Regions from separate parts of the Ruminococcus gauvreauii genome, predicted to be linked through region 2. Evidence: predicted binding sites of a transcription regulator. Region 2 holds the regulator's gene; the other holds the start of a gene.

Region 1 (15,746 bases), 300 kb from region 2:
TTAAACACGGCGGTTGCTCTTAATCCGGCACATCAGCGGATGAAACAGAAATACTGTTTTAAAACGTTTGAACTGTTTGATAGCTGGGTTGAAACTTTTATAAATATTTATAACAGTTATGAGAAAAAGAAAGAACACCCGTACATTGCGATCGTGGATTTTCTGGAGCACTGCTCCATTACCGAATTTGAGGAGTTTGCACGCAGGTTTCAGAAGGCCGGTTATGAGACGGAAATCTGTGAGATCACAAAACTTAACTATCAAAACGGCGTACTGTATTCTCCGTCAGGACACCCGATCGATGTGATCTACAGGAGGGCTGTTACAACAGACGTCATGGAGCATTACGATGAGGTTCAGGATTTTATCGAGGCTGTGAAGCATCAGGACGTCTGCCTGATCGGCTCTTTCTGCACGCAGATCATCCACAACAAATGGCTGTTTAAGATCATCAGGGAGCGGGAGACGATGTCATTTCTGACGCCGGAAGAACAGGAATTTGTCATGGAACACGTTCCGGCTACGGAGCTCCTGGACGATCGGGCAGAAACACTTGAAACCGTATTGGGCACAAAAGACAGATGGATCATCAAACCGCTTGATTCCTACGCGTCCCGAGGGGTGTTTGCAGGGATTGATTATACACAGGAAGAGTGGAAGGACATCGTTTTGCGCCATACGGGTAAAGATTATATTTATCAGGAATATTGTCCGCCGTACCGGACAGATAATATTTATCTGGTGGATGCGGATGCACAGTTCAAACCGTATACGAATATGTCGGGTCTTTTTGTGTATGATGGTGTATTTTCCGGAATCTATTCGCGTCTTTCCGACGGCGGAATCATTTCATCACAGTATAATGAAAAGGCGGTTGCGACGCTGTACGTGAAGTGAGAACTTCGGGATATTCCATTTTGGAATATCCCTTTCATTTACTATAATTTGAAAAACTGATATACTTACCAGAGGATTTTTATTCTGAAGTCATGGTTTTGGAGGAAATAATGTCAAATATACATAAACACCGCCGTAAATTCGGGCATAAACATGGTGAGGGGTTTTCGATTGATTATTATGCTTACATGTCCGGTATCAGGCATTGGAATGCGTCGTTCAAGGTGGCATTTGCATTTTTGACGCTGGTCCTGTGTGTTGCACTGGACAATCCGTTTGTGTCGGCAGTGGTGATACTGGCCATGGGGTGGCTTACCGTGATAAAAGGCGGTGTGAGCCTCCACGATTATCTCTCGTTTATGATGATCCCTGTCATGTTCATGATTTTTGGAAGCTTAGCAATAGCACTGGGAGTTTCTCTGCACCCGACCGGACAGTACTGTCTGGATTTGAATCTGTTTTGTATCTATACATCGGATGAGAGTCTGATGAAGACTGCAGAGATCATGCTGAAGGCATTCGGCGCGATATCGGCGATGTTCATGATGACGCTGTCGACACCGTCAAATGAGATTATTTCGGTACTGCGCAAGGCACACGTGCCGAAACTGATCATAGAGCTGATGAATATGATCTATCGTTTTATTTTTATTCTGACAGAGGTGCAGCGGAAGATGAAGAATTCGGCGCAGTCCAGGCTTGGATATGATGATTTTCGAACATCACTCAAGTCGTTTGGAAATATTGCAAGTAATCTTTTTATTGTATCACTGAAAAAGGCAAACGCCTATTATGATGCGCTGGAGTCCCGGGGTTATACAGGAGAGCTGCTCTTCTGGGAAGAGGAAAAGCCTGTCGGAAAGATGCAGATACTGGCGGCGGGAGTTTTTATCGGACTGCTGGTGTGCATCTGGCTGCTGACAAGGTAAAGGAGACGTACATGAGAGAACCAATCGTTAAAGTGAAAGATCTGCATTTTGCATATGCAGAGGAAAAGGAAGCGCTTCGGGGGATCGATATCAATATCTATCAGGGAGAACGCATCGCCGTCATCGGTTCCAATGGAGCCGGGAAATCCACGTTTTTTCTGAATGTTAACGGTGTCCTGCAGGCGGAGGCGGGAGAAATCTATTTCCGCAACACAAAAATCACAAAGAAAAACCTAAGTGAGCTGCGAAAAAACATAGGAATCGTGTTTCAGGACGCAGATAACCAGATTATTGCCTCTACCGTAATGGCGGAGGTTTCTTTTGGTCCCATGAATCTGCGGCTGCCCAGAGATGAAGTGAAACAGAGGGTGGAAGAGGCCCTTGAATATATGAATATCACAGACTTTAAGGACAGACCCCCTCACTACTTAAGCGGAGGGGAAAAAAAGAGGGTGAGCATTGCGGATATTATTGCAATGAAATCTGAGATCATAATTTTCGATGAACCCACCGCAGCGCTGGATCCGATGAATGCCCAGATGCTGGAAGAAGTGCTGGACAAACTGCAGAAAGAGGGAAAGACGATGCTGATCTCCACGCATGATGTGGATTTTGCTTACCGCTGGGCGGAACGCGCAGTGGTTTTCTGCGACGGCGAGATTATTGCAGACGGTACGCCGCTGGAGGTTTTCCTGGATGACAGCGTGGTGAAGAGGGCCAATCTGAAACGTCCGATGATGCTGGAGGTATATGAGGGACTGGTCACTTCCGGTCATCTGCCGGATGAGAAAAAATACCCCAAAACACCGGAGGAATTAAAGCAAATACTGGCATAATAACAGCCTTTTTTGCGAATGCTGCCCTTTTTGCGAATGCCGTGTTTTTTGTTATTGCAAATAGTAAACATTTATAGTAAAATCAACATGAATGCTAACCGATGGAACATAATCACTTTATTGATACAGAAAATATAGACAATATCAACTATTCAGAGTGATCCTTCCTATCAAATAGGAATTATCCATCACATTTCAAGGAGGTAGAAATATGGAATTCAAGTTATCCCGTGAACAGGAACTTGTTCGTAAGATGGTCCGCGAATTCACAGAGACTGAGGTTGCTCCCATCGCTGCTGAAACTGACAGAACGAGTCAGTATCCCGCAAAGACTATCGACGACCTTTTCCGCTATGGAATTATGGGTATGATCGTACCGAAAGAGTACGGCGGAGCAGGTGCTGATGACCTGTCCGGAGCTATTGCAATTGAAGAACTTTCCAAAGCATGTGCATCTACAGGCGATATTGTGGCGACACATAACGGATTGTGCTGCGGTCCTATCATCAGCTATGGTACAGAAGAGCAGAAGAAAAAATATCTTCCGATGCTGACAAAAGAACGTAAGGTCGGTGCTTTCTGTCTGACAGAGGCAGATGCCGGTTCCGACGCATCCAAGGGAACGACGACTGCTGTTCTCGACGGAGATCATTACATATTAAATGGTTCTAAAATCTTTATTACAAACGGTTATGTAGCAGACATCTTCATTGTATTTGCCATGACGGATCGTTCCAAGGGAACAAAAGGCATCTCTGCATTTATCGTTGAGAAAGATTTCCCGGGATTTTTAGTAGGCAAACACGAAGTTAAGATGGGCCTTCACGGCTCACCGACATCCGAGATCATTTTCCAGGATTGTATCGTTCCGAAGGAGAACCTGCTCGGCGTGGAAGGCAAAGGATTCGGTATCGCTATGGCTACACTGGACGGCGGACGTATCGGTATTGCCGCTCAGGCTCTCGGTATCGCAGAAGGTGCTTACAAAGAGGCTATGGATTTTGCGAAAGTTCGTGTTCAGTTTGGCAGACCGATCTCCAAATTCCAGAATTCCCAGTTTGTATTTGCTGATATGCATGTTGGCATTGAAGCAGGCAGGCTGCTCACCTACAAGGCGGCGATCGCTAAAAGCACACAGAAACGTTTTACTCTGGAAGCTGCTACGGCGAAACTGTTCTGCTCTGAGCTGGCTAACAAGACAGCTACAAAAGCACTTCAGATGTGTGGTGGATATGGTTACACCAACGATTATCCGCTTGAACGTATGATGCGTGATGCCAAGATCACAGAGATCTATGAAGGAACATCTGAGATCCAGCGTGTCGTAATTTCCGGAAATATTCTGAATTAAGGAGGAGATACGAGTCATGAAAATAATTGTTTGTGTAAAACAGGTACCAGATACCTCCGGCAAACTCGCAGTGAATCCAGACGGAACACTGAACCGGGCTTCCATGGAGACAATCACAAACCCTGACGACCTGAACGCTGTTGAGGCAGCGCTGAAGTTAAAAGACGAGACAGGCTGCGAAGTGATCGCAGTGACAATGGGCCCGCCGCCGGCAGAAGGAATGCTGCGTGAGATCATGGCCCGCGGAGCAGACAGAGGAGTACTGATCTCCGCACGTGAGTTCGGCGGATCCGATACATACGCAACATCCCAGATCATCGCAGCAGCGATCGAACATATCGGTCTTGAGAAAGACGACATCGTATTCTGCGGACGCCAGGCAATCGACGGAGATACCGCACAGGTAGGCCCGCAGATCGCAGAGAAACTGAATCTGCCGCAGGTAACATACGCACAGGATATCTGTAAGGACGGGGACACACTGACCGTACAGCGTGCACTGGAAGACGGATATATGACGATCAAAGTACAGACTCCATGTATGATCACATGCATCAAAGAGCTGAACGAGCCGCGTTACATGAGCATTGGCGGAATCTATGAAGCATATGAGAAGCCGATGGAAGTGTTTGATTACAACACACTGAAAGACAGCCCGCTCATCGATGTGAATAACATCGGGCTTGCAGGTTCTCCGACAAACATCCTGACATCCTTCACACCGCCGCAGAAGGGGGCAGGTCAGATGCTTGAGGGCGCAGACCAGGAAACATGTGATAAACTGGCAGGAATGCTCGCTGAGAAACATATGATCTAAGAGAGGAGAAAGAGGACATGCAAAATTTCGATAGTAGTAATGTATCTGCTTTTAAGGACGTATGGGTATTCTGCGAGCAGAGAGAAGGAAAACTGATGCCGACTGACTTCGAGCTTCTGTCCGAAGGACGTCGTCTGGCGGATGAACTTGGAGTAAAACTGGTAGGGCTTCTTCTTGGAGACAACGTAGAGGGCCTTGCAAAAGAGCTGGGTGGATACGGAGCGGACAAAGTGATCGTAGCAGATCATCAGCTGCTTGGGGTATACACGACAGACGGATATACAAAAGTAATCTGTGATATTATCGCAGAAGAGAAACCGGAGATTTTCCTGATCGGTGCATCGAACATCGGCCGTGACCTGGGACCGCGCTGTGCAGCACGACTCCACACGGGACTGTGTGCAGACTGTACGCATCTGGATGTAGACGTAGCAAACTATCAGGAGTTTTTGAGAAACAATTCGGTACTGCCGGAAGACAGAATCACAAAGACGAATACAGCAAGAGTGCTGGGACAGCCTCATGATGTAGCGAAAGACCTGAAGATGACGCGTCCGGCATTCGGAGGAAACCTGATGGCGACGATCATCTGCCCGAGATTCCGTCCGTCGATGGCAACAGTAAGGCCAGGCGTGCTGAAGAAAGGTGCATTTGACGAAGCGAAGGCGAATGCAGTAGAAGTAGTAAAAGCAAACGTAGAGCTGTCAGAAGCAGATATGCAGACAGAGGTTGTAGAGGTAGTGAAGGCAGCGAAGAAGCTGGTAGACCTGGTAGGAGCAGAGTATGTGGTATCCGTAGGCCGTGGTATTTCTTCCAACGTAGAAGAGGGAATCAAGATCGCACACGATCTGGCAGATGCACTCGGCGGCGTAGTGGGAGGATCCCGTGCGGCGATCGACAGCGGTTGGCTGACAGCGGACCATCAGGTAGGCCAGACAGGAAAGACAGTACATCCGAAGATCTACGTGGCACTTGGAATTTCGGGAGCGATCCAGCACAAAGCGGGAATGCAGGAATCAGAGTGCATCATCGCAGTCAACAAAAATGCGTCAGCGCCGATCTTTGAGATTGCGGATTACGGAATCACGGGAGACCTGTTCAAGGTAGCCCCGATGCTGGTGGAAGCGATCAAAGCTGCGAAAGCTGCGAAATAAGATTATGAAAGAAGGCTCAGCGTCCAGACATAAACGGAAGGGCAGTCTGGGTCTTTTTCATTAGGCAGGAGACGGACAGCATTGCTGTTTTTTGGTATTCTCAGGAAAATTTTCATGAAAAAGAAAAACTTCATGTGAAATACCTACAAAAATATTGATTTTTTATTAACAAACAGCTATAATATTTTTATGAGAAGTTTTACCCGGGGAAAGCTGGGCTGTGAACCGGAAAACTTGACGGGAAGTTATAAGGCTGAGGTGTAACCCCCAAAAAAACATAAAGTAAAAGGAGATAATGACTGTGAACTTTCAACTAACAAAGGAACAAGAACTTGTCAGAAAAATGGTTGCAGAATTCGCTGAAAACGAAGTGAAACCTATTGCTGCAGAAATTGATGTCACAGAAAAATTCCCAATGGAAAATGTACAGAAACTTTTCCGTTATGGCGTTATGGGAATGAACATGCCTAAAGAATACGGCGGAGCAGGAGCTGACGATGTTGCCTATGCGATGGCAGTGGAAGAGCTCGCTAAGAAGTGTGCAGCAACGGCTGTAATCGTTGCAGCTCATAACTCACTTGCATGCTGGCCGATTCTGAAGTTCGGCACAGAGGAGCAGAAGAAAAAATATCTGACTCAGATGACAAGCGGCACGATCGGTGCGTTCTGTCTGACAGAGCCGGAGGCAGGTACAGATGCGGCAGCGCAGCAGACAACAGCTGTTCTTGACGGAGATCATTATGTACTGAACGGCAACAAAATCTTTATCACAAACGGTGGTGTTGCGGATATCTTTGTTGTATTTGCGATGACAGACCCTTCCAAGGGAACAAGAGGCATCTCTGCATTTATCGTTGAGTCTTCTTACCCTGGATTCTCCCGCGGACAGGTGGAAGACAAGATGGGCATCCGTGCTTCTTCTACAACAGAGATTGTTTTCGAAGACTGTATCGTTCCGAAGGAGAACCTGCTCGGCGCAGAAGGAAAAGGCTACGGCGTTGCCATGGCTACACTGGACGGCGGACGTATCGGTATTGCCGCTCAGGCTCTCGGTATTGCACAGGGCGCACAGGATGAACTCGTATCCTACGTACAGCAGAGAGTTCAGTTCGGCAAACCGCTTTCTAAATTCCAGAATACACAGTTCCAGATTGCCGATATGGAAGCACGTATCTGTGCAGCACGCTGGCTGGTATATGACGCTGCGAGCAGAAAATATTTAAGTTCCCAGGGACAGAAAATTTCTTATGGAAAAGAATCTGCGATGGCTAAATTATTTGCTGCAGAGACAGCTATGGCCGTCACAACGAAAGTTGTTCAGCTCCATGGTGGTTACGGATATATTAAAGAATACCCGGTTGAGCGTATGATGAGAGACGCTAAGATCACAGAGATCTATGAGGGAACATCAGAAGTTCAGAGAATGGTAATCGCTAAAAACGTAATCAAATAAACAGGAGGAAAGATAATCATGAAAATAATTGTTTGTGTAAAACAGGTACCAGATACCTCCGGCAAACTCGCAGTGAATCCAGACGGAACACTGAACCGGGCTTCCATGGAGACAATCACAAACCCTGACGACCTGAACGCTGTTGAGGCAGCGCTGAAGTTAAAAGACGAGACAGGCTGCGAAGTGATCGCAGTGACAATGGGCCCGCCGCCGGCAGAAGGAATGCTGCGTGAGATCATGGCCCGCGGAGCAGACAGAGGAGTACTGATCTCCGCACGTGAGTTCGGCGGATCCGATACATACGCAACATCCCAGATCATCGCAGCAGCGATCGAACATATCGGTCTTGAGAAAGACGACATCGTATTCTGCGGACGCCAGGCAATCGACGGAGATACCGCACAGGTAGGCCCGCAGATCGCAGAGAAACTGAATCTGCCGCAGGTAACATACGCACAGGATATCTGTAAGGACGGGGACACACTGACCGTACAGCGTGCACTGGAAGACGGATATATGACGATCAAAGTACAGACTCCATGTATGATCACATGCATCAAAGAGCTGAACGAGCCGCGTTACATGAGCATTGGCGGAATCTATGAAGCATATGAGAAGCCGATGGAAGTGTTTGATTACAACACACTGAAAGACAGCCCGCTCATCGATGTGAATAACATCGGGCTTGCAGGTTCTCCGACAAACATCCTGACATCCTTCACACCGCCGCAGAAGGGGGCAGGTCAGATGCTTGAGGGCGCAGACCAGGAAACATGTGATAAACTGGCAGGAATGCTCGCTGAGAAACATATGATCTAAGAGAGGAGAAAGAGGACATGCAAAATTTCGATAGTAGTAATGTATCTGCTTTTAAGGACGTATGGGTATTCTGCGAGCAGAGAGAAGGAAAACTGATGCCGACTGACTTCGAGCTTCTGTCCGAAGGACGTCGTCTGGCGGATGAACTTGGAGTAAAACTGGTAGGGCTTCTTCTTGGAGACAACGTAGAGGGCCTTGCAAAAGAGCTGGGTGGATACGGAGCGGACAAAGTGATCGTAGCAGATCATCAGCTGCTTGGGGTATACACGACAGACGGATATACAAAAGTAATCTGTGATATTATCGCAGAAGAGAAACCGGAGATTTTCCTGATCGGTGCATCGAACATCGGCCGTGACCTGGGACCGCGCTGTGCAGCACGACTCCACACGGGACTGTGTGCAGACTGTACGCATCTGGATGTAGACGTAGCAAACTATCAGGAGTTTTTGAGAAACAATTCGGTACTGCCGGAAGACAGAATCACAAAGACGAATACAGCAAGAGTGCTGGGACAGCCTCATGATGTAGCGAAAGACCTGAAGATGACGCGTCCGGCATTCGGAGGAAACCTGATGGCGACGATCATCTGCCCGAGATTCCGTCCGTCGATGGCAACAGTAAGGCCAGGCGTGCTGAAGAAAGGTGCATTTGACGAAGCGAAGGCGAATGCAGTAGAAGTAGTAAAAGCAAACGTAGAGCTGTCAGAAGCAGATATGCAGACAGAGGTTGTAGAGGTAGTGAAGGCAGCGAAGAAGCTGGTAGACCTGGTAGGAGCAGAGTATGTGGTATCCGTAGGCCGTGGTATTTCTTCCAACGTAGAAGAGGGAATCAAGATCGCACACGATCTGGCAGATGCACTCGGCGGCGTAGTGGGAGGATCCCGTGCGGCGATCGACAGCGGTTGGCTGACAGCGGACCATCAGGTAGGCCAGACAGGAAAGACAGTACATCCGAAGATCTACGTGGCACTTGGAATTTCGGGAGCGATCCAGCACAAAGCGGGAATGCAGGAATCAGAGTGCATCATCGCAGTCAACAAAAATGCGTCAGCGCCGATCTTTGAGATTGCGGATTACGGAATCACGGGAGACCTGTTCAAGGTAGCCCCGATGCTGGTGGAAGCGATCAAAGCTGCGAAAGCTGCGAAATAATACAATTTGGAGGTAATGCCTAATGATGACTCGGGAAGAATACTTTGAGAGTTTAAGAAAATTGAACCTGAAAGTATACATGTTTGGAGAATTAGTGGAAAATCCGGTTGACAATCCCATCATCCGCCCGTCCCTGAATTCGATCGGGATGACTTATGAGCTGGCAAACCAGCCGGAGTATGAGGATTTGATGACTGCTACTTCTTCACTGAACGGTCAGAAGGTCAACCGCTTTACTCATCTTCATCAGAGTACGGAAGATCTTGTGAAAAAAGTTAAAATGTTACGTCTGTTGGGTCAGAAGACCGGATCCTGTTTCCAGAGATGTGTTGGTATGGATGCCAACAATGCGGTTTTCTCTACTACATATGAAATTGATGAGGCTTATGGCACGAACTATCATGAGAATTTTAAGAAATTTTTAAATGATGTTCAGCTGAAGGACCTGGTTGTTGACGGGGCGATGACCGACCCGAAGGGCGACCGTTCCCTGTCACCGAGCAAACAGGCTGACCCGGACAGTTATCTGCGCGTTGTAGAACGCCGTCCGGATGGTGTGGTTGTTCGCGGTGCGAAGGCTCATCAGACCGGTATCGTGAATTCTCACGAAGTTCTTGTAATGCCGACGATTGCAATGAAACCCGATGATAAGGACTATGCAATTTCCTTTGCAGTTCCTACGGATTCCGAAGGTATCTTCATGATTTACGGACGTCAGTCCTGTGATACCCGCAAGACGGAAGAGGGTGCGGACATTGATCTCGGCAATAAAGAGTTCGGAGGACATGAAGCGCTGGTTATCTTTGATAATGTTTTTGTTCCAAATGAACGCATCTTTATGAACGGAGAGACGGAATTTGCCGGCATGCTGGTAGAACGTTTCTCAGGATATCACCGTCAGAGTTATGGCGGATGTAAAGTTGGTGTGGGTGATGTCCTGATCGGCGCTACGGCTCTGGCAGCAGATTACAACGGTGCGGCAAAAGCCTCCCACGTAAAAGATAAACTGATTGAGATGACACATCTCAACGAGACATTGTTCAGCTGCGGGGTTGCGTGCTCCTGTGAAGGCTGCAAGACGAAATCAGGAAACTATATCATCGACTTGCTGCTGGCAAATGTCTGCAAACAGAATATTACCAGATTCCCTTATGAGATCGTACGTCTTGCGGAAGATATCGCAGGCGGACTGATGGTTACCCTGCCGTCAGAAAAAGACTTTAATACAGCAGAACTGAAACCATATATTGAAAAATATCTGGTCGGTGTGGAAGGTGTATCTGTGGAAGACAGAATGAGGATTATGCGCCTTATCGAAAACATTTCACTCGGAACAGCGGCTGTGGGATACCGCACGGAGTCTATGCACGGGGCAGGTTCTCCTCAGGCTCAGCGTATCATGATCTCGCGTCAGAGCAATCTGGAACAGAAGAAAGAACTGGCAAAGAATATTGCCAACATTAAAAAAGATTGACTTTAGGAATTAAATATTGCGGCGGCTGCAACCCGGTATATGACCGGGTGGCCGCTGTAAATGAACTGAAAGAATCTTTGAAAGACCTGGAGATTTCCTTTACGTCTTACCGTGCAGAAGAAACGTATGATGCTTGTCTGCTGGTGAGGGGATGTAATCGGGATTGTGTGTCAGATAAAGAATTTTCTAATTGCAGACAGATGTGGATAGCTGTCTGCGGAGAAGATTTTTTAATAATTAAAAGTGAACTTCGCGCGTACTTTCAGGCCAGGATGCGTGGAGAGTAAGGAGTAACGATATGGAATATGCATTAATTGAACAACAAGGCCATGTCTGCACGATTACAATCAATTTTCCGAAAAAATTGAATGCAGTTAGTACAGCAGTGCTGACGGATTTAGGCGAAGCATTTGACCAGGTTGAGAAAATGAAAGACGTATACTGCGTAATCGTAAAAGGCGCAGGAGAGAAGGCATTTGTCGGCGGAGCTGACATCAAAGAGATGAGCGAATTCGGATTTTATGAGGCAAGGGACTATGCCAAATTCGGCGGTGCCGTGCTTGAGAAAATTCATCAGTTCAGAGTACCGGTTATCGCAGCGATCAACGGATACTGCCTTGGAGGCGGTGTAGAAGTGGCGCTTGCATGCGATATGCGTATTGCTGCTGAAAATGCAAAATTTGCATTCCCTGAAGTATCTCTTGGAATCATGACCGGAACCGGCGGATCTCAGAGACTGCAGGCGATCGTAGGGGAAGGAAGAGCGAGAGAGCTGCTGCTTACCTGCGACAGGATCGATGCTGAGGAAGCATACAGAATCGGACTTGTTAACAAAGTAGTACCAACTGAAAAGTTGATGGAAGAAGCAATGGTCATGGCAGAAAAAGTTGCCAAAAACGGACCGATCGCAGTTGCTACAATGAAGAAAGCAATCAATGTTGCCAGCGAGACAGACTATCCGACGAGTACAGAACACATGATTCTTTCCTTTGGTTCTCTGTTTACAACACAGGATGCACACGATGCTCTTTCCGCATTTGTTAATAAAGAAAAACTTGATCATTTCAATAATAAGTAATAGATGCGAACAGAGCTTTTGTAAGGTAAATAGGGAATGGGATTTATTTCTTGTAATTGTTAAAAAAATAACAACATAGAAAAGGAGAGAAAAAAATGAGACAGTTATTATTAAGAACTGAGATTCACAAATTTGACACATTTGAGGACTTTGCAAAGGAATTCGAAATCGGAGAAGGCGATTTATTATTCACGAATGAATTTCTGTATACGCCGAAAATGAAACCACTGGATCTGAAATGTGACGTCTATTTCCAGGAGAAATACGGAACAACAGAGCCTACAGATGAGATGTACAATTCTATCTTCAAAGATCTGAAAGATAAAGAGTACAAGAGAATCATCGCTGTCGGCGGCGGTACCGTTGTAGATATGGCAAAATGGGTAGCATCTGAGAAACCGGATGATATCGTTGATGCATATAAAGAAAATCCGACATTTAAGCCGAAACATAAAACAGAACTGATCATCTGCCCGACCACATGCGGAACAGGCAGTGAGGTGACCAATATCTCCATGATCTATCTGACAAAGACAAAGACGAAAAAAGGCTGCGCTAATGATGAATTATTTGCAGATTACGCAGTGCTGATTCCGGATCTTGTTAAGAGCCTGCCATATCAGCCATTCATGTACAGTGCGATCGACGCGCTGATCCATGCGGTTGAGAGCTACGTAGGACGCCGTCATACAGACCTGTCCAGAATGTTCGGCAGAAGAGCGATCGAACTGATCATGAACGGATTTACTCAGATGATCGAAAAAGGACCGGAATACAGACTGGAGATCATGGATGACTTTGTTCTCGGAAGCAACTATGCAGGTATCGCATTCGGTACTGCAGGCTGCAACGCTGTACATGCGATGAGTTTCCCGCTGGGCGGAATGTTCCATGTGGCACACGGTGAGTCCAATTACGAGCTGTTCACGACTGTTATGAAATACTACTACAAAATGAACCCGGATGGAGATATCAAAGAGATCAACCACGTACTGGCTGAGATCCTTGGCTGCGAGACAGAGGGCGCTGAAGTTTATGATAAGCTGGAAGAGGCACTCGCTGCACTGATCCGCAGAAAACCACTGTCTGAGTACGGCGTGACAGAAGAAATCTGTGATCAGATGGCTGAACTGGTTATCGCAGAACAGCAGAGACTGATGACGAATACTTATGTGGAGATGGACAAAGAGGCAGTTAAGAGTCTGTACCTGCAGGTATTGAATGATTAATTGTCTTATAACTAAATAGTGAAAATATTAAGGGAGCTCTAAGAAGGGCTGAGAGGAGACTGTGCGTCTCGACCTTGTAACCTGATTTGGGTAATGCCAACGTAGGGAAATATTTCGGCGTATAGTTCAGTTGTGACTGTAAGGGATATATTACCTGCGTAATATATCCCTTAATTCATGTCATGGAAACTTTATAAAAGAATAAAAAAGGAGCACTATATGAACTATACAACACAGATGAATGCAGCGAGAAACGGAATCATCACGGACGCCATGAAGACAGTTGCGGATTACGAGCAGATAGATGCCGAACGCATCAGAGAACTGGTGGCAAAAGGGCAGCTTGCAATTCCGGCAAATAAAAATCATCAGTGTCTGAAGCCGTACGGTATCGGCGATATGCTGAAGACGAAGATCAATGTCAATCTGGGAACGTCGAAAGACTGTCTGGATATGGATGTGGAACTGGAAAAAGTGATGGAGGCAGTGAAAATGGGTGCCGAATCTATTATGGACTTGAGCTCTTTTGGAGATACACAGAAATTCCGGAGGAAGCTGACAGCCGAGTGCCCTGCTGTCATCGGCACTGTTCCGATCTACGATGCCGTTGTGTACTACAATAAAGCCCTGAGGGATATCACTTCTGATGAGTGGATCGATATTGTCCGTATGCACGCCGAAGATGGTGTGGATTTCATGACAATTCACTGCGGCATTAACCGGGCTACTGCGGAGCGTTTTAAAAAATCAAAACGCCATACCAATATCGTCTCCAGGGGCGGTTCCATCATATTTGCATGGATGGAACTGACCGGAAATGAGAATCCGTTTTTTGAGCGGTACGATGAACTGCTTGAAATCTGTCAGCAGTATGATGTGACACTCAGTCTCGGTGATGCCTGCCGTCCGGGCAGCATCGAGGATGCGGGTGACGTATCTCAGATTGAGGAGCTCGTAACTCTCGGAGAACTGACGACGAGGGCGTGGGAAAAAGATGTTCAGGTGATCATCGAAGGCCCGGGACATATGCCGCTCAATCAGATTCAGGCAAATATGGAAATTCAGAAGACGATCTGCAAAGGTGCGCCGTTTTATGTACTGGGACCGCTCGTGACGGATGTTGCACCGGGATATGATCATATTACGGCTGCGATCGGAGGAGCGATCGCTGCGACTTACGGAGCTTCTTTTTTGTGTTACGTGACGCCTGCAGAACATCTTCGCCTGCCTACCGTGGATGATGTAAAGGAAGGGATCATCGCCTCAAAAATTGCAGCCCATGCGGCTGATATTGCGAAAGGAATTAAGGGTGCCAGGGACTGGGATCACGATATGAGCGAGGCGAGGAGAGAGCTTGACTGGGAGCGCCAGTTTGAATTGGCAATGGATGGAGAAAAAGCCAGAAGGTACCGTGCAGAATCTACCCCCGAGCGTGAAGATACCTGTACGATGTGCGGAAAAATGTGTGCGGTGCGCAATATCAATAAAATTTTGCGCGGTGAAGACGTCGATATCATGGATTAACATTATTATTAAAATGTAGTAACAGTTCAGGTCGGCGGGGAAATTGGTGCAGAAAGCTGCGTCAAGCTTGCTTGTAAGTCGCTTTCTGCACCAATTTCCACATCGGATGAGCATCCGATGCTTCTTGACCGACTTTTTCGGTCTAGAAGATGCGCCGTCCTGGACAGTTACAAAAAGTGTTTGAAAATGGCAAAGTAAAAACAGCAGAACTCCACATAATAAATATGTCACCTGATATCCAAGGAAAGGAGTTTGCATTTATGGAAGGAAACGAATGTCTTGCGATAGCCAGTGTCCCCATGCAGAAATGGGGAGAAGTCTATCGGTTTTGTGAAGCATTAAAAGAAGGAACTGTTTTTCCTGTCTTAAATCTTCCGTTTTATGAGGCAGAATCTGTCACGAATCCGGCGAAGCAGCAGGAGAATCATCAGGAAATTGATCCCCGGCAGGCAGACCGTGAAACGCTGATGACAAAAATCAGCGAAGTCAGCTTTGCGCTGAATGACCTGACACTGTATCTGGATACACACTGCGAAGACAGTCAGGCGATCCGGCTGTTTGCAGAATGTGCAGCGCTGCGCGCTGATCTTCTGAAGATCTTCAGTGAACGGTTCTATCCGCTGACGCAGGCATGTCTTGCGAACTGCAGCTGCGAAAAAGAATGTGAGTCGGTGAACGGGGTGGCCTTTTCATGGGAATGTGGTCCTGCACCGTGGGAAGGAGCGTGTATCTGATGTGGAATTATGAAAGAAGATTACAATTTCCGGTAAAGATCACAAAAACATGTCCGAAGACGGCACAGCTGATCATCAGCCAGTACGGCGGACCGGATGGTGAACTGTCCGCGTCCATGCGGTATCTATCACAGCGTTATACCATGCCCGTTAAGGCTGTAGGAGGTCTTCTTACGGATATCGGCACGGAAGAACTTGCACACATGGAGATCATATGCGCCATGGTGTATCAGCTGACCAGGGACGTCACGATCGAGGATGCAAAGACAGCAGGGTTCGATGCCTATTATATTGACC
Region 2 (15,746 bases):
TCCAGCTGCAGGCGGGCAGGTTCCAGCGAAACTTCATCAGCCCTTGCAAAGTGTGTAAACATACCTTCAACACTGATCCAGGGAAGTCTGTAGATGTCTTGTATCTGCCGGACACTCTCCTCCGTATCAGAAAAGCCGATGCGGCTCATTCCCGTATCCAGTGCTATGTGTACATGGACCTTTTTCTTCTCTTCTCCACCGGCATCTGAAAGCGCCTTTGCCATGGAGAGCGTAAAGACGGTTGGTCTCAGGTCATACCTCACAACCGTCCCATAATCTTCTTCAAACACAAATCCCAGGATCATAACCGGCTTCCTGATCCCGTGTTCACGCAGCTGGACAGCTTCTTCCGTTGTCGCAACTGCAAATCCCCAGAGATAATCGTAATGTTCCACAAGCCTGGCGATCCTCACAGCACCGTGGCCGTAACCGTCCGCCTTGATGACAGCCACCATCCTGGTCCCTTCTTCGATATTTGCCCTCATCTGCCTGAAGTTCTCTTCTATCGCATCCAGGTCAATCCTGGCAGCGATTCTGCTGACTGATTTCATACTTTCCCTTCTTCCGTATCGTTACTGTCATTTCTTATACAGCCCGGAATCTCTTCCAGAAGCTTACCGGCCATGACCGAAGCTTCTCCCACCTTCCGGGCTGCTGCATCCCCCGCACAGCCGTGCAGCCAGACCCCGAGGGCTGCCGCCTCCCTCGCCGGCATGCCGGTCCCCAAAAGTCCCAGGATCACTCCCGTCAGGACATCTCCGCTTCCGGCTGTTGCCATTCCGCTGTTCCCCGTTGTATTGATGAATATCATGCCTTCGGGATCGGCGATGACCGTCCGCGCATCTTTCTGTACGCATACCACATGATAATTTCCGGCAAACTCAGCTGCCGTCTTCAGACGGTCCTTCTGGATACTGGAAACATCCATTCCGGTCAGCCTGCCCATTTCCCCCAGATGAGGCGTTACGATGCAGGGACATTTCAGTTCCCTGAGCCTGTCCGTATCTCTTGACAGCAGATTCAGCCCGTCTGCATCGATAACGAGCGGAACCTGACAGACGGCAAGCACACGGTCCAGAAGTTCTTCCGCTGTCCGTGAGGTTCCGAGACCGGGACCGATTCCAATCACATCCGCCCAGCCAATCGCCTCTTCCAGCCCTGACAGGTTCGGGTCGGTATCATCATATACGGACAGCATAGCCTCGGGAAACTGCTGCTGCAGTATCACACGGTTTTCCCGGACCGTATGGATCTTGACCATTCCGGCTCCCGTCAAAAACCCGGCCATTCCGCTGAGATAAGATGCTCCGCACATGTTTACCGATCCCGCGATCAGCAGGATCTTTCCAAAGGTGCCTTTGTTTCCGCCGGGATTGCGGCGTTTTATCCATGCGCGTTCCCTTTCATCCAGCTGGCGGATATCCGGCTGACAGACAACATTATCTGCTTCATAGATTCCGATATCACAGACTTCCAGCCTGCCGATAAAATCCGCTCCTGGATACATCAAAAGGCCCGGTTTTGCAAATGCAAAGGTCACCGTCACATCCGCACGCACGGCTTCCCCCAGTATTTCTGCAGTATTTCCATGTATGCCGGACGGGATATCCACAGCCAGCACTTTTGCACGCGACGAGTTGACTTTTTGAAACAGCTCGCAGTACTGGGAAGAAAGCTCCCGCGACAAACCGATTCCGAAAACGGAATCTACTATAGTAGTATATTCAGCCGGGTCCGGGTTGTTTACAAAGGTTGTACCATAATTTTCTGCAATTTCTTTCTGTGTTTTATTTTCTTCGCTGCGATGCGCGTCATTTCCTGTCAGGCATATAGTCACGTCATACCCCGCCAGATGCAGGATGCGTCCGATGGCGATCCCGTCACCGCCGTTATTTCCGGTTCCGCACAGTACCAAAACACGTTCCAGCGGAAATTCCCGTTTCAGCACATCGACACAGGCAAGCGCCGCCCGCTCCATAAGAACCAGTGACGGTATTCCCATCTTTCTGATCGTGTATTCATCTGCTTCTTTCATCTGCTGTGTGGTTACAACACGTCTCATCATACTCCTCCCAAAAAGCAAAATAATGTTGTACCCGATCCGCCTTCTCGCATCCGCAGGTACAACATCCTCTACATTTTTTTCTGCTTATTTTCCGCATGTGTCAGGTTATAGGAAAGCCTCATCAGGCTTTCTGACAGATGTACATTTTCTACGATAATATCTGAAGGGAGGACCAGATTCAAATCGATATGTGCAAAATTCCAGATCGCTTTGATGCCATTGGCAACCAGAAGTTCTGCGACCTCCCGTGCACTGTCTTTCGGAATCGTGAGTGTTGCGATCTCTACTGTGTATTCCTCCAGAAACTTAGGAAGTTCATCCAGCATCTGTATGCCGATCCCGCGTACCATGCTTCCCTTCAGATTCGGATTGATATCAAAAATGCCGATAATCTTAAAACCCCGCTTCTCAAATTTTACGTAATTGGCAAGAGCCTGGCCCAAATGACCGGCACCGATGATAATCATGGAATGTACGTGGTCGAGTCCCAAAATTCTGCCAATCTCATTATAGAGAAACCTCACATTATAACCATATCCCTGTTGGCCAAAACCGCCGAAGTTGTTCAGATCCTGACGAATCTGCGAAGCTGTTACCTTCATCTGTTTACTCAAATCGTTGGACGAGATGCGTTCCACACCATTCTCCAGCAGTTCGCCCAGATAACGGTAATATCTTGGTAACCTCGTGATGACCGCTTTGGAAATTCCCTTTCCGTCCACAACCAGATCCTCCTGTCTTAAACCTCATTTTATTATATCTTTTTGTTATAAGTTTGTCAAACAGAACGCTGTTTTTCTTGTATTTTTTTCATACTTTTCATATAATGATGTTGGAGTCAGCAGATTTTAAGATAAGGAGATACAATTACGAATGATATTATCATGCCATAATATAGAAAAATCTTTTGGAACAAACGTTATTTTACATGACGCTTCCTTTCACATTGAAGATCATGAGAAAACTGCTCTCGTCGGTGCAAACGGTACCGGAAAATCCACCATGCTGAAGATCATTGCAGGTGAAATTTCAAAAGACGGCGGCGAGGTGATCCTGGCAAAAAACAAGACGCTGGGATATCTCGCACAGCATCAGGATATGAACAGCAGCGCTTCCATTTACGATGAAGTACTGGAAATCAAACGCCCCGTTCTTCAGATGGAGGAAACCATGCGGCAGATGGAATCAGCCATGAAGACCCTTGAGGGGCAGGAGCTTGAGCGCCTGATGGAGAGCTATCACCGGGTTTGCGAGGCCTTCGAACTTGAAAATGGTTATGCCTGCAGAAGTGAGGTTACAGGTGTGCTGAAAGGTCTCGGTTTCGAGGATGAAGACTTTTCCAAAACCATAAGTACGCTGTCCGGCGGTCAGAAGACGCGTGTCGCACTCGGGAAACTGCTGTTGCAGAAACCCGACGTGCTTCTGCTGGATGAACCTACGAATCATCTCGACATTGACTCCATTGCATGGCTGGAATCATTTTTGCAGCATTATCCCGGAGCGGTCCTGATCGTCTCACATGACCGCTATTTTATTGACCGCATTGTGACAAAGGTCTTCGAACTGGAACAATCCGTCCTGACAACGTATACCGGCAATTATTCTGATTACGCAAAAAAGCGTACACAGGTGCGTGAGGCAAAAATCAAAGCGTATCTGAACCAGCAGCAGGAAATACGTCACCAGGAGGAAGTGATCGCCAAACTGAAATCTTTCAACCGCGAAAAATCCGTCAAGCGTGCGGAGAGCCGGGAGAAAATGCTGGAAAAAATAGAAGTGCTGGAAAAACCCCGGGAGGTCAACGATGAGATGCGTCTGATCCTGGAACCGTGCATTCAAAGCGGAAACGACGTGCTGTCCGTCGAATCGCTATCCAAATCGTATCCCGGCCTGCGCCTGTTCCATGACCTTTCTTTCGAAGTCAAACGCGGTGAACGGATAGCGGTCATCGGTGCAAACGGCACCGGAAAAACCACGATCCTGAAAATATTAAATCAGCTGGTGGAACCGGATGCCGGGCGCTTCACGCTGGGAAGCAACGTTCATATCGGTTACTACGACCAGGAACATCATGTGCTTGACATGGAAAAGACCATATTTCAGGAAATCTCCGATGCATTTCCTGACCTGACCGGGACGCGGATACGCAACGTGCTCGCTGCATTTTTATTTACCGGAGACGACGTCTTTCAGCAGATCAAGACCTTAAGCGGCGGGGAGCGGGGCCGTGTCTCGCTCGCAAAACTGATGCTGTCCAATGCGAATTTCCTGATTCTGGATGAGCCTACAAACCACCTGGACATCACATCAAAGGAAATTCTCGAGCAGGCGCTGAACCAGTATACCGGAACCGTATTGTATGTGTCACACGACCGTTATTTTATCAATCAGACGGCGACACGCATTCTGGATCTCGTAAACGAAACGTTCGTCAATTATATCGGAAATTACGATTATTATCTTGAGAAAAAGGACGAACTCACCCTTCGCTGTACAGCGGGCAAATCAACGGAAGAAACACCGGCGGAAACGTCTGAGACAAAGGTCTCCTGGCAGCAGCAGAAAGAAGAACAGGCCCGCAGGCGGAAACGTGAAAATGAACTGAAGAGAGTGGAATCGGAAATTACTGCTCTGGAAAAACGCAGCAGTGAAATTGATGAGAAACTTATTTTGCCGGACGTGGCAACGGATCCTGCGAAGTGCATCGAACTGTCATCAGAGCAGGCGGACATTTCACTCAGGCTGGAGGATCTGTATGAACAGTGGGAAATGCTTGCGGAATAAATCGTGAAAAAAGGGGCGGTTGATATCAAATCAGCCGCCTCCTGCAATTGCTGTTTACTTTTCAAGCTCTTTGCGGATCTCCAGTATAAAATCTCTGCTGTTGAGCACCGTCGGATCCTGTATGGATGTGATAAGGGCAAGATCTTTTGTCATCTTACCATTTTCGATCGTTGTGAGTGTGGCCTTTTCCAGTCTGTCCGCAAACCCGCACAGTTCAGAAATGCCATCCATCTCCCCTCTCTTTCTGAGAGCACCGGTCCATGCAAAGATCGTTGCCACAGAGTTTGTTGAGGTTTCTTCTCCGTTTAAATGTTTGTAGTAATGGCGCTGAACGGTTCCGTGCGCCGCCTCATATTCAAAATATCCGTGAGGTGAGACGAGGACAGATGTCATCATGGCAAGCGAACCGAAGGCGGAGGATACCATATCACTCATCACATCACCATCGTAATTCTTGCACGCCCAGATAAATCCGCCTTCTGCTTTCATCACGCGTGCAACGGCATCGTCGATCAGTGTGTAGAAATACTCAATGCCTGCTGCTTCGAATTTCTCCTTATATTCACGATCGTAGATCTCCTGGAAAATGTCTTTGAACGTATGATCGTATTTCTTGGAAATCGTGTCTTTCGTCGCAAACCAGAGATCCTGTTTGATGTCCAGGGCGTAGTTGAAACAGCTCTTTGCAAAGCTTTCGATGGAATTGTCTAAGTTATGCATTCCCTGAGCGATGCCCGGCCCTGCAAAATTATGAACAAGTTCTCTGGTCTCGGATCCGTCCTCGGCAGTATATACCAGTTCTACTTTTCCGGGTCCCGGTACGATCATTTCCGTATTCTTGTAGACATCCCCATATGCATGCCTTGCGAGCGTAATCGGTTTTTTCCAGTTTTTCACGCAGGGTTCAATACCTTTGACAACGATCGGTGCGCGGAATACAGTCCCGTCCAGCATTGCACGGATTGTTCCGTTCGGGCTTTTATACATTTCCTTTAAATCATATTCTGTCATTCTTGCTGCATTGGGTGTGATCGTGGCGCACTTGACTGCAACTCCGTATTTCTTCGTTGCATTTGCAGAGTCCACAGTCACCTGGTCATCTGTATCGTTTCTATGTTTCAGACCCAGATCGTAATATTCTGTCTTCAGATCGATGAACGGCAGCAGCAGTTCTTCCTTGATCATCTGCCAGAGAATCCGCGTCATCTCATCTCCGTCCATCTCCACCAGCGGGGTCGTCATCTTGATTTTTTCCATAGTATCCTCCTGTATCCATGCCTGATTGTACAATTCTTTACACGCTCTCTATTGTATGCAAATGTCGGATAATTGTCAATAGTTCATAAATTTCTCAAAATCAAATTCTCCCCACCCCTGCTGATTGTGTGAGAACCCAAGATCTCTGGCACAGTCCCGCAGCATCATCTTGACTTCCACATTTGTGAGCAGCGGATCTCTTTCCAGTGCGAGTGCTATCGCCCCTGAAATATACGGTGTGGACATGGAAGTGCCGCTTTTTCTCACGTACTCCGTACCGGATGGCGCTGCGGAGCACGACAGTATCTCATGACCCCTGCAGACGATATCCGGTTTGCAGACACATTCTGCTGTCGGCCCTATGCCGGAAAGCAGATGATGCGCATCGAGCATATCGCTTGATCCTACGGTGATTACTTTTTTACTGCTTCCGGGTGCCGTGATGCTTCCCGGTCTTGGTCCGCCGTTTCCTGCCGCTGCCACAACAACAATTCCCAGATCCCAGATTGCCTCAACGGAACGTATCAGTTCATCGTGCTGCCGCTGATTCTGTGTGATTGATCCGACGGATATATTGACAATGCGGATATGGAATCTGTCATGATATCTTCTGATCCAGTCGAGTGCGCGCAGTGTATTCTGCTGCATTCCATTTCCCGCCTTGTCAAGCACTTTTAAGCCTATCAGATGACATCCCGGAGCCATGCCGTGCCATTTTCCGCCGCAGGCTCTTCCGCTTCCTGCTATAATACCGGACACATGTGTGCCGTGACCGTTATCATCATAGGGCTCCGGCTTCTTCTGTACGAAATCCTGAAAATACAAGATTCTGTTATCGAAATCAGTATGGGGAAAGATTCCGGTGTCCAACACAGCTACACCGATGCCTTTCCCCGTATACTTATTAACTTTCATACATAGACCTTCTTGCTTATTTAATATTAGCAGCTGTTCAGGACGGCGCATCTTTCTGCACCAATTTCCCCGCCGTCCTGAACTGTTACTAATATTAACGTATTCAACAGGGGCACATCCTGCCCCGTTTCCTGCAGCGCGGATAAAACTTTCTGATTGACCGTATATGTTCCTGCATAGGATAGTAAAAAAACAGGACTACACATAATGCCAAATTCTTTACAGGAAGCAATTGTCTCCAACGATTATTATGATTACATTATCCCTTCCATATTTGATCTCTCGACTCTGTCTGATATCCTTCCGGAGATCAGGCTGCTTGAAATGGATAGTGCATATTCTCTTCTCAATGTTCCCGCTCCCAGGAACACAGCACTTTTTGAGTATACAAGGTACAATACCATTCCGAATCTTTTTATGCTGCAGGACACCACCAGCCTGGAGATCTCAGGAATCACACAGGTACAGAATCTTACCAACCTGAATCTTACAGGATCGGGGGTACTGATCGGTTTCATTGATACCGGAATTGATTATACCAACCGGGTATTCCGTGATGCTGCCGGAAATACAAGAATCGAGGCCATCTGGGATCAGAGCCTGCAGGGCGGGGCTACCCCCCGGCATTTCCCATACGGCACGGAATATCGCCGGGAAGAGATCAATCAGGCCCTTCAGGCTGATAATCCTCTTGATGTCGTGCCCTCCACTGACACAAATGGACATGGCACATTTCTGGCAAGTGTCACGGCGGGTTCTGCACTTCCGGAGGAAAACTTTATCGGTGCAGCGCCCGAATCCATGATTGCAATGGTAAAGCTGAAGGAAGCTAAAGATTATCTGAAAGAATTCTTTTATTACTCCGGGACGGACCCGGTTTTCCAGGAAACGGATATTATCATGGCTTATTCCTATCTGAGAAATCTTGCCATGGAACTTCAGATCCCGCTGGTGGTATGTATCGGACTCGGAAGCAATCAGGGCGACCATGCCGGCGGGATGCCGCTGTCTGTTGTATTGTCCGGAACGAGCACGCTGATCACGAATGCTGTTGTGGCGGCATGTGGTAATGAGGCGGGACGCGCTCACCACTACTACGGAGAACTTCCGGAAAGCGTCTCCTATGAGACCGTAGAGATTCTGGTCCCTGAAGGATCCCCTGGATTTTTCCTCGAAACATGGGTGCGCTCTCCCGATGCATTCTCTGTAGGCTTCGTCTCCCCCACCGGTGAAGTTGTCTCACGGATACCATTTGGGCTGAACAATACGGTAAATGCAGGTTTTATTTTAGATCCCACCACGATCGAAGTGCACTATGAAACGATCCAGGCTGTCACAGGCAGTCAGCTTATCTTCATGCGTTTTCGCCGCCCATCCCCGGGAATCTGGCGGGTCAGAGTCTACGGGCCCCGTGTTCTCTTCGGCTCCTTTCACATGTGGCTTCCGGTTTATGGATTCACAGAACCGGATATCGTGTTCCTCAAGCCGGATGCCTATACCACTCTTACGGCGCCATCCGATGCGTCCAATATCATTGCAACAGGAACGTATGACGCATACAGCAACAGCCTGTACCTGAATTCGGGCCGCGGAAATACGACTTTGGATGTACAAAAACCTGATTTCTGCGCACCGGGAGTCGGTCTGACCGGAATGAATGCACGCGGCAATCTGACAACACGCACCGGTTCCTGCCTTGCAGCGGGCCTGACGGCCGGAAGTGCCGCACTTGTCATGGAGTGGGGACTGAAACGCAGTCCTTTTCTGCTGTTCAACTCTGCTGAAATCAGAGATTTTCTGATCCGGGGTACTGTACGGGACCCAGGAATCGTATATCCCAACCGCGAATGGGGCTACGGAAAACTGAATGTTTATCGTTCGTTTACATCTTTTTTCGAAACCTGAACTTTTTTTGTAGCAACACGGAACCGATTTACATATGATGGAGTGTAAACAAAATTTGGAGGAACTTTACATGAGTGATTTAGCTGCTACAAACTGTGGATGTGGATGTGATTCCGGATGTGATTCCGGTAATTCTTGTTTCGGAGGCGGCGGATGTAATTCCATTATCTGGATCATCCTGCTTCTCTGCTGCTGTGGCAATGGCGACAGCTGTGGCTGCGGCGGTGGCTGCGGCGGCGGATTCGGCGGTGACAACTGCTGTCTGCTGATTATCCTTCTGCTCTTCTGCTGCGGCGGATGCGGCTCCATCTGCGGATAATGATCATACCAAAAGGCGCCGGGGATTATCTCCCCGGCGCCTTTCTTTCTGTATCTCTTCGTTTCTTTCTGAATCCGCCATTTTTCATATCGCGCATCCTGTCTTTTTTATGTTCCACGCATTCCATATCTATTTCATAAAGAGCATTCCCTTCAACAATCAGTTTTTTCTTTTTTTCGTCCATGACAAATCCTGAACCTCCATATCATTTTCTAATATCATATGTCAAAATTCCTGAACCTGTCATATAGTAGATAATAAAATCATAAGATTTAAAAAAATAAAAGGTTGTGCCATGAAAGAAAAAAGCACCCCGCAAATGACAACACTCGACCAGATGGTCAACGACGACAGTCTTCAGATGATGAAAGCCGCCATTCCCTATGTGTCCCCAAATGGCAGAAAAACACTCTCTCTTTTGACAAAATTTATGGAATTGAGAAAAACAATGTCGATGTTTAATCAGCCTCACATGGATATGTCGATCATGTCATCCGAAGAGACTACAGTTTCTCCGGAAGAGATGCTGCGTGATATTCAGCAGTACACCAGCGGATCTCTGCACGATTCCATTGATGGTATGCTTAATGCGTTTCAGACTGCCCAGATGTTTATGATGCTTCAGAATATGGAGGAGGAGGAATAGGATATGGATCAGGATTGGATGAAACACCCGAATCTCGCATCAATGGATATGGCAAAACTACAGATGCTTCAGTCCCTGGCCTCTCAGGGTGAAGGAAAAAGCAAACAGGATATGATGCCCTTTTTAATGATGGCCATGCAGCAGTCCAAAAAGAGCGGTATGACATTTTCTCCGGAAGAGATGGATATGATCGTGGAGGTTCTGAAAAGCGGTAAATCAAAAAAAGAAGCCGCACAGATTGAAAAAATGCTGACACTGCTGAAAACCATAAAAAAATAGGGACTTTCGTCCCTTTTTTCTTATGGTGCTGTTTATGAATAACTTTGCAGGATACAGTCGCGGAGCAAAGTCAGCGCATAGACAACTGCCTGTTCCCTGATTTTCGATCGGTTTCCATTAAAATGATACTCTCTGACAGTTATATGTCCGTCTACACAGCAGCCGATATAGACCAGTCCCACCGGTTTATCTGAAGTTCCGCCGCCAGGCCCTGCAATTCCGGTAATCCCTACGCATACGTCGGAACCTGTTGTAAAGCATCCGCCTTTTGCCATTTCCTTTGCCGTCTTCTCACTGACTGCCCCGTACATTTTCAGCGTTGACTTCTTAACCATGAGGTATTTGCGCTTCGCTTTATTGGAATACGTGACAAATCCCTGCTTAAACACATCAGAAGCACCGGATACGTTGACAATGCGCGCAGACAGTGCACCGCCGGTACAGGACTCCGCGCAGGTAAGGGTCATGTTCTTGTCTCTCAGCAAATCTACGACGGCCTCCTCCAGCGACTTCTTCTCTTCCGTTGCATAGATATTCTTGCCGAACCGCAGTTTCAGTTCACGCAGCACAGGTTTGATCAGTTTTTTTGCCTCTCCGTTTGACTTTGCTTTTGCTGTGATCCTCAGGTGGACTTCACCTGTTTTAGCATAAGGAGCAATGGTTGGATTGCTCTGTCCGTCGATCAGGTCCTCGATCATGGTCTCCACCATACTCTCGCCGATCCCGCAGATTTTCACCATCTGTGATACGATGACTTCCGGCTGCTTCTCCTGCAGATAAGGATAAACCTGGCGCTCAAACATCGGCTTCAGCTCATTCGGCGGTCCCGGCAGCAGGATTACGGTCTTTTCTCCCTCTTCTATGATAAGTCCAGGAGCCGTTCCGTTTTCGTTGTCCAGCACAACAGCGCCTTTTGGGATCATCGCCTGGCACCAGTTGTTCTCTGTGATCTTCACTTCCGGCCGTTTAATGCTCAGATTATCGAAATATTGCTGGATCCGATCTCTCGTATGAGGATCCTCAACGAGTTCTTTTCCCATGACGCGCGCCGCAATATCCTTTGTGATATCATCCTTCGTCGGTCCGAGACCCCCTGACAGAATCACGATGTCTGAACGTTCAACCGCTGTTTGTATTGTCTGCAGCATGCGCTCGGGATTATCGCCGACCGATGTTTCATAGTAAACCGTAAGTCCAAGTTTTGCGCACATTTCCGATAAATATGCGGCGTTGGTATTTACAATATTGCCGAGCAGTATTTCTGTTCCGACTGTAACCAGTTCTGCAACCATTTGTATCCCTCCTAAATCAGCTCTGCATGGTTAATACGCTTCTATTTTTCAACAGATAATCGATCAGGGAAACAACGGTCAGAGCCAGAGACAGATAGATAAAAATCTGTTCCAGTGTGCCGAATACGCTTCCCAGATCAGCGATCAAAAGAATGATCATCACCATCTGAGAGATCGTCTTTGCTTTTCCCCAGTAGCTGGCCGCAATGACGATGCCGTTGTCCGATGCGATCAGACGAAAACCGCTGATGATAAATTCTCTTGCTATAATAATGATAACCACCCAGGACGGTATTTTATCCAGCTCGATCAAACAAATTAATGCCGAGCAGACTAAAAGCTTGTCAGCGAGCGGATCCATAAACTTCCCGAAATTTGTAACCAGGTTGTCTCTTCTTGCCAGATAGCCATCGAGTGCATCAGTCAGGCTGGCGACAATAAAGAGCGCCAGGGAAATCCATTTGGTATGTGGTCCCGCTATCGGCACCAGCATAAAAACAACAAAAAACGGTATCATAATAACACGAAGCAATGTCAGCTTATTCGGTGTATTCATCGGCTATTTCTCCAATCAAATCATATTCAAGCGACCCGGTCACGGTCACCTGTACAAAATCCCCCGTCATCAGCGGCGTCTGTGTATTGACGAATATGTATCCGTCGATCCCCGGTGCGTCGGCATATGTCCTGCCCACATACGCATCCTCATCCGCCACTTTCCCTTCGATAAACACGAACAGTTTCTGTCCGACCCGCTCTTCACCGAGCTCCAGTGACACATCCTGCTGCAGTTCCATCAATTCCGCCTGACGTTCCTCCTTGACCTCCTCCGCAATCTGATCTGCCATGGAGGCGGCTGGTGTATCTTCTTCCGGAGAGTAAGTAAAGACACCAAGGCGGTCGAATGCCATATCGGCAACAAACTGTTTCAATTCCTCATGATCTTCCTTTGTCTCTCCCGGAAAGCCGGTGATCAGTGTGGTCCGAAGCACCATGTCGGGTATCTGTTCCCGGATTTCTGTGATAATTTTTTCCAGATCCTGCTTTGAAGTTCTGCGTCCCATCCGTTTCAGTATCTGGTCGCTGCAGTGCTGAATCGGAATATCCATATAATGGCAGATCTTCGGTTCCTCCCTGATCGTCCGGATCAGCTCAGGATAGATCTCTTCCGGGTAGCAGTACATGAGACGGATCCAAACCAGGCCGTCAATGCGGCAGAGCTCCCGCAGCAGCCGGTGCAGCGACTTTTCTCCGTAAAGATCTTTGCCGTAGAGCGTTGTCTCCTGGGCAATCACGATCAGTTCCTTAACCCCGGCCTCCGCCAGATACCGCGCCTGTGTGAGAAGTTTCTCCATCGGCACGCTCCGGTAGCCTCCGCGTATCCTGGGTATGATACAGTAAGTACAGTGTTTTTCACAACCCTCCGCTATTTTCAGATATTCATATGCGCCGCCTGTTGTGATGAGACGCCCCGCATCCACATCAGGAAGACGGTCGATATCCTGAAACGATGTATAGGCATTCCCCCGTAGCACTTCATCCAGAGCATCCGCTATCTCATCATAGCTGGCGGTTCCGAGTACGGCATCCACTTCCGGGATCTCCTGCCGAATTTCTTCCTGATAGCGCTGTGCAAGGCATCCCGTCACAACCAGCGCCTTTGCCCTTCCTTCCGTACGGTACTTCGCCATATCCAGTATCGTCTGGATGCTCTCTTCCCTGGCATCGTGAATGAAACAGCAGGTATTTACAACAATGATGTCTGCAGCCGTCTCATCGTCTGTGACGGTATATCCCCTGTTCTCCAATAACCCCAGCATCTCCTCGGAATCTACAAGGTTTTTATCACAGCCAAGCGAGATAAATAAAATTTGCATGATTTTGCTCCTTTTAGAATTTTGTATCTTTTGAAGAAAGCTGCTACAACAGTCAGCGACTGCGTAACAGCTTGCTCTTACGGTTCTTAAAATTCTTCTGTTCCGTCGCCCTCTTCTGCTTCGAAATCCTCCGGAAGAATCTTCACTTTCCCGTCATACATCTCTTCCACTGCAATCGACAGCGGTTTCTTGCCTCCAGCTCTGACAAACGGTTCTGCACCGCTGATGATCTGTCTTGCCCGTTTACTGGTAGCCAGGACGATCGAATAACGGCTGTTTACCAGCGGTGCCTCATCAGCGTCGATATCCTTGTTGATCACCTGCATTAATTCCGAATATGATGGATGGATCATAATTTTCAGTCTCCTTTCACTATACCTCTTTCAATTGTTCCCTGATATGTTCGATAAATTCTCTGTTCTGAGAAGTTTTCGTATGTGCGCATTGAATCACCTGATGCATCTCATCGACACAGGATTCCTCCTGATTTGTCTCATTGACCAGTACGTGGTCGTAAAATTCCATAAACTTTACTTCCTCTTTCGCCTGTGCCATGCGCGCATCGATGATCTCGCCGGACTCCGTTCCCCGTCCCTGCAGTCTCCTTTTCAGCTCCTGTACGCTGGGCGGCGTCACAAAGATCAGCAGTGTCTCCGGCATCTTTTCCTTGACTTTCAGTGCCCCCTGCATCTCAATCTCCAGGATCACGTCTCTCCCGGAATCAAGCTGCTCCTGGACATATTTCTTTGGAGTACCATAATAATTATCTACGTAACGGGCATATTCAATAAATGCATCCTCCTGAATCATTTCTTTAAACTCTTCCTGCGTTTTAAAAAAATATTCCCTTCCGTCACATTCTCCCGCTCTCGGAGATCTTGTTGTCGCCGACACTGAGAGTGCATAATTATCGTATTTTTCCATCAGACGGTTCATCAAAGTTCCTTTTCCTGAGCCGGAAAATCCGGACACCACCACTAAAATTCCCTTATGGTTCATAGCTATCCCCTTTTTCGTCCGCTGTGCGTCCCGTATTCACACGCTTGCTGATCGTCTCCGCCTGCAAGGCAGAGAGGACCACAAAATTTTCTTCCGTGATCACTACAGCTTTCGTACGCCGTCCCTGGGTTGCATCGATAATATTGCCGTTCTCTTTGGCGTGCTGTACCATGCGTTTGACGGGAGCCGCATCCGGGCTCACAACAGCGACTATTTTCTCTGCGTTGATGACGTTGCCAAATCCGATATTAATCAGTCTAGTCAAAATGATTCCTCACTTATTCAATGTTCTGAATCTGTTCCCGCACCTTTTCAATCTCTGTCTTAAGGTCTATCGCGATATTGGAAGTCTCCAGATCATTTGCTTTGGACAGGATCGTATTGGCTTCCCGGTTCATCTCCTGTGCGATAAAATCCAGCTTTCTTCCGATGCCGTCTCCGTCCGACAATACGTGTCTCATGTTGTCAATGTGACTCTTCAGTCTGACGGTTTCCTCGTCTGTACAGATCTTGTCTGCAAACAGTATAACTTCCGCGGCAATTCTGGACTCCTCGATCTGATTGTCTTCCAGCAGCTCACCGAGTTTCTTTTCCAGCTTTTCGCGGTATTCCTTCATGATTTCCGGGGAACGGACCTCGATTGCGGCAACCTTCTCCTGCATTCCTTCCAGTTTCTCAAGCAGGTCGTTCTTAAGATCTGCTCCCTCTTTTTCCCTGGAAGAGGAGAATGCTTTTGCGGCATTTCTGAGTGCCTGTTCCAGAATTCCCCAGAGTTCTTCCTCATCAGCCGGCTGTTCTTCCATGGTAAAAACCTCCGGATAACGCGACAGACCGGAAACCGTGATATCATTTTCGATTGAAAAATCACGTTCCATCTCCTGCAGGTAATCCAGATACTGTCTGGCGATATCTCTGTTGTATTTCAAAGAGATCCGGCTCTGAGTATAGTTTTCATACGTGATAAAAACATCCACTTTTCCGCGCTGCATATATTCCTTTAATACGCTGCGGACGGCGGATTCAAACAAGCTTAACTTCTTCGGTATCTTAAAATTAAAATCCAGATACCGATGGTTAACCGATTTCATCTCAACCGTAAACCTGTATTGTTCGTCCTGCACCTCAGAACGCCCAAACCCTGTCATACTTTTCATCATGTTAATACTCTTCTCATTTCTTTCAATGATTGCATGAAAAGTGCCTCGCACTTAAACATACAAATTTATTATAATTCATTACAAAACCCTAGTCAAATCATTTTTTTCTGCTATAATAAATTCATAAAAGGAGAAGAATATGGCATTTGACGGTATTACAATAGCAAACATCACATCGGAACTGAATCAGACCATCACCGGAGGAAAAATCAATAAGATCGCACAGCCTGAAAATGATGAGCTTCTGATCA

The links. Region 2 encodes Rex, which represses fermentation and respiration genes when NADH is low (regulators of the CRP and FNR family bind a similar motif). Its sites were predicted from a motif close to ATTGTTAANNNNTTAACAAT; they were not measured.
Region 1: NQ502_RS18180 (acyl-CoA dehydrogenase) is a predicted target of Rex. The motif match lies at 6,138-6,157, and genes of this name have one in related genera.

What each region holds. Positions count from the first base shown of each region.
Region 1 covers NZ_CP102290.1:3,884,477-3,900,222, forward strand. Annotated here, with positions in the region: gene NQ502_RS18150 (ATP-grasp domain-containing protein) at 1-897, shown strand, start outside; gene cbiQ (cobalt ECF transporter T component CbiQ) at 1,008-1,826, shown strand; gene NQ502_RS18160 (energy-coupling factor ABC transporter ATP-binding protein) at 1,838-2,662, shown strand; gene NQ502_RS18165 (acyl-CoA dehydrogenase) at 2,874-4,013, shown strand; gene acrB (acryloyl-CoA reductase electron transfer subunit gamma) at 4,030-4,830, shown strand; gene acrA (acryloyl-CoA reductase electron transfer subunit beta) at 4,848-5,984, shown strand; gene NQ502_RS18180 (acyl-CoA dehydrogenase) at 6,286-7,437, shown strand; gene acrB (acryloyl-CoA reductase electron transfer subunit gamma) at 7,456-8,256, shown strand; gene acrA (acryloyl-CoA reductase electron transfer subunit beta) at 8,274-9,410, shown strand; gene NQ502_RS18195 (4-hydroxyphenylacetate 3-hydroxylase family protein) at 9,433-10,884, shown strand; gene NQ502_RS18200 (hypothetical protein) at 10,881-11,171, shown strand; gene NQ502_RS18205 (enoyl-CoA hydratase/isomerase family protein) at 11,183-11,962, shown strand; gene NQ502_RS18210 (4-hydroxybutyrate dehydrogenase) at 12,058-13,191, shown strand; TPP riboswitch at 13,211-13,316, shown strand; gene thiC (phosphomethylpyrimidine synthase ThiC) at 13,411-14,715, shown strand; gene NQ502_RS18220 (spore coat protein CotJB) at 14,976-15,449, shown strand; gene NQ502_RS18225 (manganese catalase family protein) at 15,449-15,746, shown strand, end outside.
Region 2 covers NZ_CP102290.1:38,446-54,191, forward strand. Annotated here, with positions in the region: gene alr (alanine racemase) at 1-551, opposite strand, end outside; gene NQ502_RS00195 (bifunctional ADP-dependent NAD(P)H-hydrate dehydratase/NAD(P)H-hydrate epimerase) at 548-2,062, opposite strand; gene NQ502_RS00200 (redox-sensing transcriptional repressor Rex) at 2,134-2,787, opposite strand; gene abc-f (ribosomal protection-like ABC-F family protein) at 2,939-4,849, shown strand; gene NQ502_RS00210 (NADP-dependent isocitrate dehydrogenase) at 4,904-6,106, opposite strand; gene NQ502_RS00215 (S8 family peptidase) at 6,182-7,021, opposite strand; gene NQ502_RS00220 (S8 family peptidase) at 7,229-8,926, shown strand; gene NQ502_RS00225 (hypothetical protein) at 8,997-9,245, shown strand; gene NQ502_RS00230 (hypothetical protein) at 9,271-9,429, opposite strand; gene NQ502_RS00235 (hypothetical protein) at 9,541-9,891, shown strand; gene NQ502_RS00240 (hypothetical protein) at 9,895-10,170, shown strand; gene NQ502_RS00245 (competence/damage-inducible protein A) at 10,203-11,462, opposite strand; gene pgsA (CDP-diacylglycerol--glycerol-3-phosphate 3-phosphatidyltransferase) at 11,479-12,018, opposite strand; gene rimO (30S ribosomal protein S12 methylthiotransferase RimO) at 12,002-13,339, opposite strand; gene rpoZ (DNA-directed RNA polymerase subunit omega) at 13,426-13,692, opposite strand; gene gmk (guanylate kinase) at 13,712-14,338, opposite strand; gene NQ502_RS00270 (DUF370 domain-containing protein) at 14,328-14,603, opposite strand; gene NQ502_RS00275 (YicC/YloC family endoribonuclease) at 14,617-15,495, opposite strand; gene NQ502_RS00280 (Rqc2 family fibronectin-binding protein) at 15,635-15,746, shown strand, end outside.